2 regions of the Pseudarthrobacter sp. 10T415 genome follow, and region 2 is predicted to be linked to the other one. Evidence: riboswitches for the same ligand, from Rfam matches in the RefSeq annotation. Region 2 holds a riboswitch; the other holds the start of a gene.

Region 1 (4,190 bases), on a different contig from region 2:
ATGGGCCTGAGCCGGGTTTTCCTGGGCCACCACTGGTTGACCGACGTCATTGCCGGCTGGACGCTGGGCCTGGCCTGGGTCGGGTTCGTCATCCTGGCCCACCGGATGTTCCATCTGATCCGGCGGAAGCAACATGCCGGGCCGGCGCCCACGTTTGAGCGTCCCGTGGTGCGCGATGTCGTAGCGGACGCCATGCACCACGACGGCGGCACGCACGGCCGCGGAACGGACCACGACGGCGGCACGCACGGCCGCGGAACGGACCACGACGGCGGCACGCACGGCCGCGGAACGGACCACGACGGCGGCACGCACCCCCGAGGGTAGGTTCACGACGCCGGGACGCACCCCGGCGGGCGGGTCACGCGCCAAGAGCCCAAGCCAGGAACTCCGGCAGGGACAGCGCCGGATGATAGTTTTGAGCAATGCGCACTCTCGTTGTGGACCACCCGCTGGTCGCCCATAAGCTCACTGTCCTCCGGGATAAGAACACCCCTTCGCCCGTGTTCCGGCAGCTGACCGAAGAGCTGGTGACACTGCTGGCGTACGAGGCCACGCGAGAGGTCCGCACCGAACCCGTCACTATCGAGACGCCGGTCAGCACCACTTTGGGCACGGCCTTCACCAAGCCCACGCCGTTGGTGGTCCCCATCCTGCGCGCCGGCCTCGGCATGCTGGAGGGTATGACCAAGCTGGTCCCCACCGCAGAAGTGGGTTTCCTGGGCATGGCCCGCGACGAGGAAACCCTGGATATCATCACCTATGCCGAGCGGCTGCCCGAGGACCTTACCGGCCGGCAGGTCTTCGTCCTGGACCCCATGCTTGCCACGGGCGGAACGCTGCGCGAGGCCATCAAGTTCCTGTTCAAGCGCGGGGCCTCGGACGTCACGTGCATCTGCCTCCTTGCGGCCCCGGAGGGCCTGGCCAAGCTGGAGGAGGAACTGGGCGAAGCGAACGTGCACATCGTCCTCGCCTCGATTGACGAGAAGCTGAACGAAAAGTCCTACATCGTTCCGGGCCTTGGGGATGCGGGAGACCGCCTGTACGGCATCGCCGGCTAACCGCATTGACCGGGCGGAAGGCCTTCCGCAATATGGGGTCCGGCCGTAGCCTGTGGCAATGGACTGGAAACTTGAACTCGTGTTTGTCCCGGTGTCCGATGTGGACCGCGCCAAGGATTTCTACGTTAACAAGGTTGGTTTCAACGCCGACTTCGACGAACGTCCGTCGGAGTCCATCCGCTTCGTGCAGCTGACCCCGCCTGGCTCAGCATGTTCCATCTGCATCGGTGAAGGCCTCACGGACGCTCCTCCGGGTACAGGCTCCAACCTCCAGCTGGTGGTCAGTGACATCCAGGCCGCCCACGACCACCTGAAGAACAACGGCGTGGACGTCAGCGATGTGGATGTCCAGGACTGGGGTCATTTCGTGTACTTCGCAGACCTCGACGGCAACCGCTGGGCCGTCCAGTACATCCCGGGACGGTAACGGCACGTCCCGGCCCCCGGACCACGACGCCTTCGCGGTATTTCGCCGCCACGGCGAAGCAGGTGCCGATCCGCTCGGCGGCCGGAGGGTCAACTCCAAAAACTGCTACCTCGCACGCATGGCTGCGGAGACGACGACGGCCGCCGCTGAACCGGGAAGGTTCGGCGGCGGCCGGTCGGAAGGCCTCAGCCAGTGAGGGTTTTTAGTACCAGTTGTGACCGAGGTGGAAGTTCAGGGCGCCACACGGGGACTGGTAGCGCTCCTTGATGTAGTTCAGGCCCCAGTTGATCTGGGTACGGTAGTTGGTCATGTAATCGGGGCCGGAGCTCGCCATCTTCTCGGCGGGCAGGGACTGGACGATGCCGTAGGCGCCGCTGCTGGCGTTGGTGGCGGTGGTGGTCCAGTCGGATTCCTTGGTCCACAGGGTGACCAGGCACTGCATCTGGTCCTGGGCCCACCCGTAGCTGGCCAGCTGGCCGGACGCGTAAGCCTGTGCGCCGGCCGGATCGTTGACGGCGACGACGGGGGCGGGCTCGGGAGCGGGAGCCGGAGCAGCCTCCGGTGCGGGGGCCGGGGCCGGTGCGGGCGCTGCGGCCGGGGCAGGTTCTGCCGCGGGTGCGGGGGCCGGTGCCGCTTCCTGGGGCTGAACCTTGAGCTCGGCGGGCGCCGACGCGGCCGGGTTCGAGCGGATTTCGCTCTTCTCGATGCTCATCTGGGAATCGGCGGCAGCGGGGGACTCTGAGCCGGTGGCCGCCACGCGGGACATGGCATCCGTGGCCTGGCCCGCGGCGCCTACGCCCACCAGCATCGCTGCGGACACTGCGAGGACCGCGGCGCGCTTGCCGAAGGAAGACTTCTTACGGGTTTCAGGCTGCGCGCTGTGGCTCGGAGCCGATTTTGGGCGCGGTTTTACCGTGAATTTAGACATGTTTAGTTCGCCTCTCACACCTGCGGAGTTAGCTGTCGGGTTCGGATGAGGGCATCCGGCCGCACGGCAAATACACGTGCTGGCTTAACCCCAAGGGCAGTACTGCGTTGCCCGGGACGTGGGTCCCCCGCCTCTGCCTCAGTTCAAGCGAAATCCGGGAAGTGGCAGAGCTTGGCGTCATCCGGATATGCGGCCCGAACGGGAACCGCACCATATCGACGGTACAGGAGAGCGGCGCTTAAGTCACATTTAGGTAACAGACATCACGACGACGGCGCGTCGCCTTGGCGAATTCAGGCTACAGTCGGGAGCCGGAGCGCGAACTCCGTCATCCCCGGCCGTGATGTGACCGTTACCCGGCCTCCGTGGGCTTCCACGATGGACTGGACGATGGACAGGCCCAGCCCGCTGGTGCCCTCTGCAACGGCCGCGCCGGCCTGGTCGCCGCTGCCCTTGCGGGCTGCGTCTGCGCGGGCGAAGCGTGAAAAGACGTGGTCCACGAAGTCCGCCGGTATGCCCCCGCCGTCGTCCGTGACCGTCACGACGGCGGCGCCGTCCGGAGCCGTGCCGACGCCGGCCACCACGGTGGTTCCGGCAGGGGTGTGTTTCCGGGCGTTGGACAGCAGGTTCATGAGCACCTGCCGCAGCTGCGCGCCGTCCCCGTTCACCAGCACCGGCTCCGCGGGAAGATCGAGCCGCCAGGTGTGGCTGGGGGCCATGACCTTTTCGTCGTTGACGCTTTCCACCACCAGCTGCGTCAGGTCCACCTCGGCCAGCTTGAGCGGCTGGCCCTCATCCAGCCGCGCCAGGAGCAGCAGGTCCTCCACCAGTGCCGTCATCCGCTCGGACTGGCTCTGTACCCGGGCCAGTGATTTCTGACCGTCGGGAGTGAAGTCCTCCGTCATCCGCATCAGCTCGGTGTAGCCGCGGATGGCGGTCAATGGGGTGCGGAGCTCATGCGAGGCGTCCGCCACGAACTGGCGCACCTTGGTTTCGCTCTTCTGCCGGGCTTCCAGGGCGCTGGCCACGTTGTCCAGCATGAGGTTCAGCGCATGCCCCACACTGCCCACTTCGGTGCCCGGGTTGGAGTTCGACGGCGGCACGCGGACGGCGAGCGCCACCTCGCCGGCGTCCAGGGGCAGTTCCGACACCCTGGTGGCAACCTCGGAGAGCTGTTCCAGCGGTTTCATGGTGCGGCGGATCAGCACCGTCCCCACCAGGCCGATCAGCAGCAGTCCGCCCAGCGAGACGAACACGAAGGTCCACACGAGGGACCTGAGGGTACTTTCCTTGGCGGCCAGGGGGAGTCCCGTGACCAGGATGTCACCGGAGCTTGTCTGGACCGCGATCAGCCGATAATCACCGCTGGACATCGAACGGTCCACGGGCCTTGAGTTGGCATCGAGCGCAAGGAGCGTCTCCTTGTCCTCTGTGGACAGGGGCTGGCGGGTGGTGTCCGAGGCGAGGAAGCCGCCGGAACTAACCTGGCTGTTGCGGATGCTCGCGTTGACGGTGCCGATTCTTTGGCCCCGGGCGTCCAGGGGATCCCGTCCGTTAAAGCCGCCAAAGGGCGGGCGGCCCGGGTTGTCGGCGAGGTTGGCGGCCTGGCTGAGCTGGTCATCAAGCTGCCGGGTCAGGAAGGCGTCCATCGATGCGTAGCTCACGATGCCAACGGCACCGCAGATGGCGATGAGCAGGGCCATGGCCAGGGCGATCAGGCGGGTACGCAGGTGCCAGGTTGCGGGCCTGAGCCAACTCCGGGTGTAGGAAGCGT
Region 2 (4,190 bases):
AGCGGTTCATATCCAGCATTCAGAACGAGAGTGCGCATGCACGTACCTCTTCACGGCCGCACCCGTCAGGGGCACGAGGGCCGGCTGCCCTCGGCATGTCCGGGCTATGGATCGACACCACAAGAGTAAACAAAGAAATGCAGGATCAGCTAATCACGGCACACAAGTATCGTCAGGGAAGGGCGTCCGGAGCGCACCGCCCGTTAACGGCAAAGGACCCCTGCCGCGTGGGCAGGGGTCCTTTTATCCGAAGGGCGGCCGTACCGGCCCTGTCGGGGGGAATCAGTTGACGCGGATGAAGACCGGTCCGGAACCGACGTTTGCGCTGAAGACCACGGTCTGGTTGCCGTTGTAGCCGCCGTGCACTGCCTGGCCGTTGCCGGCGTAAACAGCGATGTGGGCCATGCCGGCGCCGCCGTCGGCGTAGTAGATCAGGTCGCCGGGCTGGGCCTCGGCAGCGCTCACGGTGCGGCCCAGGGAGAGGTAGCCAGCGGGCCAGTCGTGGAAGTTGATGCCCACGGCAGCCAGCGAGTTGGTGACGAGCATGGTGCAGTCCTGGTTGACGCCGAGCTGGGCGTACGCTGCGGACAGGATTGCTGCGCCCTTGCCGCTGGCAGATGCCTGGGGAGCAGATGCGGGCTGCGCCGTGACGGTAGCGGTGACCTTCGGCGCTGCAGCGGTCTGCGTTGCGGGTGTCTGGGCAGCCGGAGCGGCTTCCTGGACCTCAACCTCGGGCTCTGCCTCAACCACCGGAGCCGGGCTGGTACTGACGGCCGGCTTCTCGAAGGAGATGTTGATGGTGGAAGCCGCGGAGATCGGGGCTTCCACAGCTGTTCCAACTTCAAAAGCGGATGCAGGAGCGGAGTCGCGCTGGACGTTGGTGTCAGCTGCGTTTGCGGCGATGCCGCTGGTCAGGACCAGGCCCGAGGCTGCGGCGATAACCGCTGCCTGGCGCCCAACGCCGCCGGCGTTGCCGCCAACAGCCTTGGCGATAATGGCGATTGAGTTGGTCTTGGTGACTTCGGCGCGATGCCGTGCGGTAGCACGAGTCGTCATCAGTTCTCTCTTTCGTTATCCCCGGGCCTGTAGGCAACACGGGGGTTTTGGACGCGCCGGCATCTTGGGGGTACGTCGGCGCGTCCCGAACGGGGATGTGTGATTTAGCGAAAAGCGGGGGCAAAGAAAAAGTTTCTGGGGCCTGGGGCCCCAGAAACTAGTTCATGGTGTAGAACGAGGAGGTTCCCGTGGCGGCAACCGCGTGAAGAAGGGTGCCCTGGGACGGGTTGAGCGCGCTGATCATCATGCCGTTGCCGACGTAGATGCCAACGTGTGCGCCGCCGTTCTGCATGACGAGATCGCCAGGCTGGGGGGTGGAGGTGGGCTTCATGGCGTTCCAGGCATTGACGCGCGGGATGCTGATGCCGGCCTGGGCGTAGACCCACTGGGTGAATCCGGAGCAGTCCCAGCCGTTGGGGCTGGTGCCGCCCCACACGTACGGGTGGCCAATGCCGGTGTACGCGATGGCCGCGATGCCCGAGGTGGCAGCGGAGGAAACTGTTTCCGCGAGCTTCTCGGAAGCAGCTTCGGTTGAGCCAGCGGCTGCGGTGACGGCGTTGCCGGCATCCCGTGCTGCTGACGCAGTGGACTGGGTGAGTACCGGCTCCGGCTTCGGAGCAGCAGTGGTCTTGATGACCGGGCGCTCGAAGGAAACAGTGGCGGTAGGTGCCGCGGTGACAGCCAGGGCGGTCTGGGCCGAACCCGACTCGGTGGATGCCGAGACGCCCGCGGTGGTGTCCGCGACGGCCGGCAGGCCCATAGCCAGGACGAGGCCGGAAGCGGCTGCAACTACTGCAGCCTGGCGACCCACTGTCCCGGCATTGGCACTTACAGCCTTGGACACGGCGCCCAAAGGGTTGGTACGAACCGTTTGCGCACGGTGGCGCGCAGCATTATGGCGTGAAGACACGAAGGTAGCCTCTCCCAATGCCTGCGAGGTGAGCTGTCGGATTCGGATGGGAGTCACCCGGCCACACGGCTTCCAAGGAAGCTTTCGTGACTTAACCCCAAGGCCTTCGAAACAAGAAGGCCAAAATTGGTTCCCCCGCCCCTGCCAGACGATGAAATGCGAACGGACCTTGAGCGGTGGCAGAGTTAGGCAATCCACTCAAGAGCGTCAACTTCGGAAAAGTTGACGCGATTTAGACGGTACAGCAGTTTTGTTTGAATGTCACATTCAGGTCACGGCGGGTCACGGCCATTCGAGAGTCCACCATCATTTGGCTAGAGCCAGCCGGTGGGGTCGACGACCTCACCGTTGACCTGGACTTCAAAGTGGAGGTGGCAGCCCGTGGAGGCGCCGGTGGTCCCGCTGAGGGCAATGACGTCGCCCCGGGAGACGGTTTGGCCCTCCTTCACGTTGAACGACGACAGGTGGTTGTAGGTGGTCTCCAGGCCGTTGCCGTGGTCCACCACCACCCTGTTGCCGCCGCCGTACTGGTGCCAGCCCACAAAAGTCACGGTTCCGGTGGCGGCAGCCATCACGGAGGTACCGCACTGGGCAACATAGTCCTGCCCGCGGTGAAAGTCGCCGGTGCCGCCGGTGATGGGGCTGACGCGGTAGCCGAACGGCGACGCCGTGGTCATGGTGGCCAGCGGGGCCCCCAGGGTACCGGCGGATGCAGCCCGGGAGACCGATCCTGCGGACTGGGCGCTGAGCAGCTGCTTGAGCTTGCCGTCAGGGTCCGCCTGGGTGACCACGGCGGAGCGGCTGAAGTCGATCTGGGCGCCTGCTTCCGCGGAAATCGCGGGCTGTGGCGTCACAGATGAGGCGGCAACGGCACCGGTTCCGCTGGCGTCAGTTGCCATGACGGGACTGGTCACGGGGACGGTAACGGTAAGCACCAGGCCGGTGGCGGCAAGCGCGATGCCGGCCTTCTGGCCGATACCGCTGGCCGAGGCGAATTCCGTTATCTGGCGGAACGGACCCCGACGGCGGCGCGCGTCACGGTGGAGATCGCGGGGGCGCGAGGTCTCGGCAGCCTGGACGGCTTCGACAGCACGCGGCGTAGCAGCGGGGCCCGCCGCGCGGCGGCGGCCCCGGGGGGTCTGCATGGTCAAGAAGGGTTCCTCTCTGGATAGCCTGCGAAGTTAGCTGTCGGATTCGGGTCAGAGAGTTCACAGACCCGGTCCGCCGTAAGCAAGCTGCGGCACAGAGAAATCCCCGGAAGGTTCCTTCACTGGAAGAGGCTTGCTGCTGACGGACTTCACCCCAAGGCAGTCCCCCGCTGCCAGTTGTGGTTCCCCCGCCTCTGCCAGTTATGACTTGGTGCTCCTGATCCGCTGGCAGAGCTCGGCTCCAGATCAGGTAACGCTTAAGTATCAACGCTTTCGTTCAACTATAGGGGCTTAAGTCCCTTAGTAACAATTCCGTTATTTTTGCGTGATCCAGCTCCCACGGGGTAAAAGCAGGGCTTTTACGGTGTCAGTTGACGGCTACGAATACGTGGGCAGCCACTTCGGGAGGCAGTTCCAGGGCGCCTTCAATGCCCGGAACACGGACCGAAATGTAGTCCCCCACACGCTCCAGCGATACCGCCGCTCCGGGGCGGATGCCGCCTTCGTCGAGCTGGGACAGGAGTTCGGGTTCCACCTGGATGGGTTCAGCCAACCGGCTGATGGTCACGGCAGAGGCGGTGCCGTACGTCTTCATGGCCTCAAGAAGGCTGATCGCACCGTCGGACAAGGACAGGTCCGGGTGGCCACCCAGTGCGGCCAGTCCGGGAATCGGGTTTCCGTAGGGCGATTCGGTGGGGTGGTTGAGCAGTTCGTAGATCCGGCGCTCAACGCGCTCACTCATCACATGCTCCCAGCGGCACGCTTCGTCGTGGACGTAGGCCCAGTCCAGGCCGATGACATCAGCCAGGAGCCGTTCCGCAAGGCGGTGCTTGCGCATGACCTCCGTGGCACGTTTGCGGCCCACCTCGGTGAGCTCCAGGTGTCGGTCGCCGGACACCACCACCAGGCCGTCACGCTCCATCCGGCCGATGGTCTGGGACACGGTAGGGCCCGAGTGGCGCAACCGCTCTGCAATACGGGCCCTCAGGGCAACGATGTTCTCTTCCTCCAGCTCCAGGATGGTCCGAAGGTACATCTCCGTAGTGTCGATCAGATCCGTCATCCAGCTCAGCTCC

The links. Region 2 has a riboswitch for cyclic di-AMP ahead of AC1DBN_RS15735 (C40 family peptidase). Riboswitches for the same ligand answer to the same signal wherever they lie in the genome.
Region 1: linked by a shared signal. The riboswitch ahead of AC1DBN_RS17895 (aggregation-promoting factor C-terminal-like domain-containing protein) and the one ahead of AC1DBN_RS15735 (C40 family peptidase) in region 2 are both predicted to bind cyclic di-AMP.

Annotation. Positions count from the first base shown of each region.
Region 1 covers NZ_JBFTHJ010000017.1:77,329-81,518, reverse strand. Annotated here, with positions in the region: gene AC1DBN_RS17910 (phosphatase PAP2 family protein) at 1-327, shown strand, start outside; gene upp (uracil phosphoribosyltransferase) at 426-1,061, shown strand; gene AC1DBN_RS17900 (VOC family protein) at 1,120-1,488, shown strand; gene AC1DBN_RS17895 (aggregation-promoting factor C-terminal-like domain-containing protein) at 1,691-2,416, opposite strand; cyclic di-AMP (ydaO/yuaA leader) riboswitch at 2,420-2,576, opposite strand; gene AC1DBN_RS17890 (sensor histidine kinase) at 2,710-4,190, opposite strand, start outside.
Region 2 covers NZ_JBFTHJ010000013.1:26,968-31,157, reverse strand. Annotated here, with positions in the region: gene AC1DBN_RS15745 (HNH endonuclease) at 1-38, opposite strand, end outside; gene AC1DBN_RS15740 (NlpC/P60 family protein) at 283-1,056, opposite strand; gene AC1DBN_RS15735 (C40 family peptidase) at 1,214-1,900, opposite strand; cyclic di-AMP (ydaO/yuaA leader) riboswitch at 1,971-2,152, opposite strand; gene AC1DBN_RS15730 (M23 family metallopeptidase) at 2,281-3,111, opposite strand; cyclic di-AMP (ydaO/yuaA leader) riboswitch at 3,122-3,340, opposite strand; gene AC1DBN_RS15725 (iron-dependent transcriptional repressor DtxR) at 3,482-4,177, opposite strand.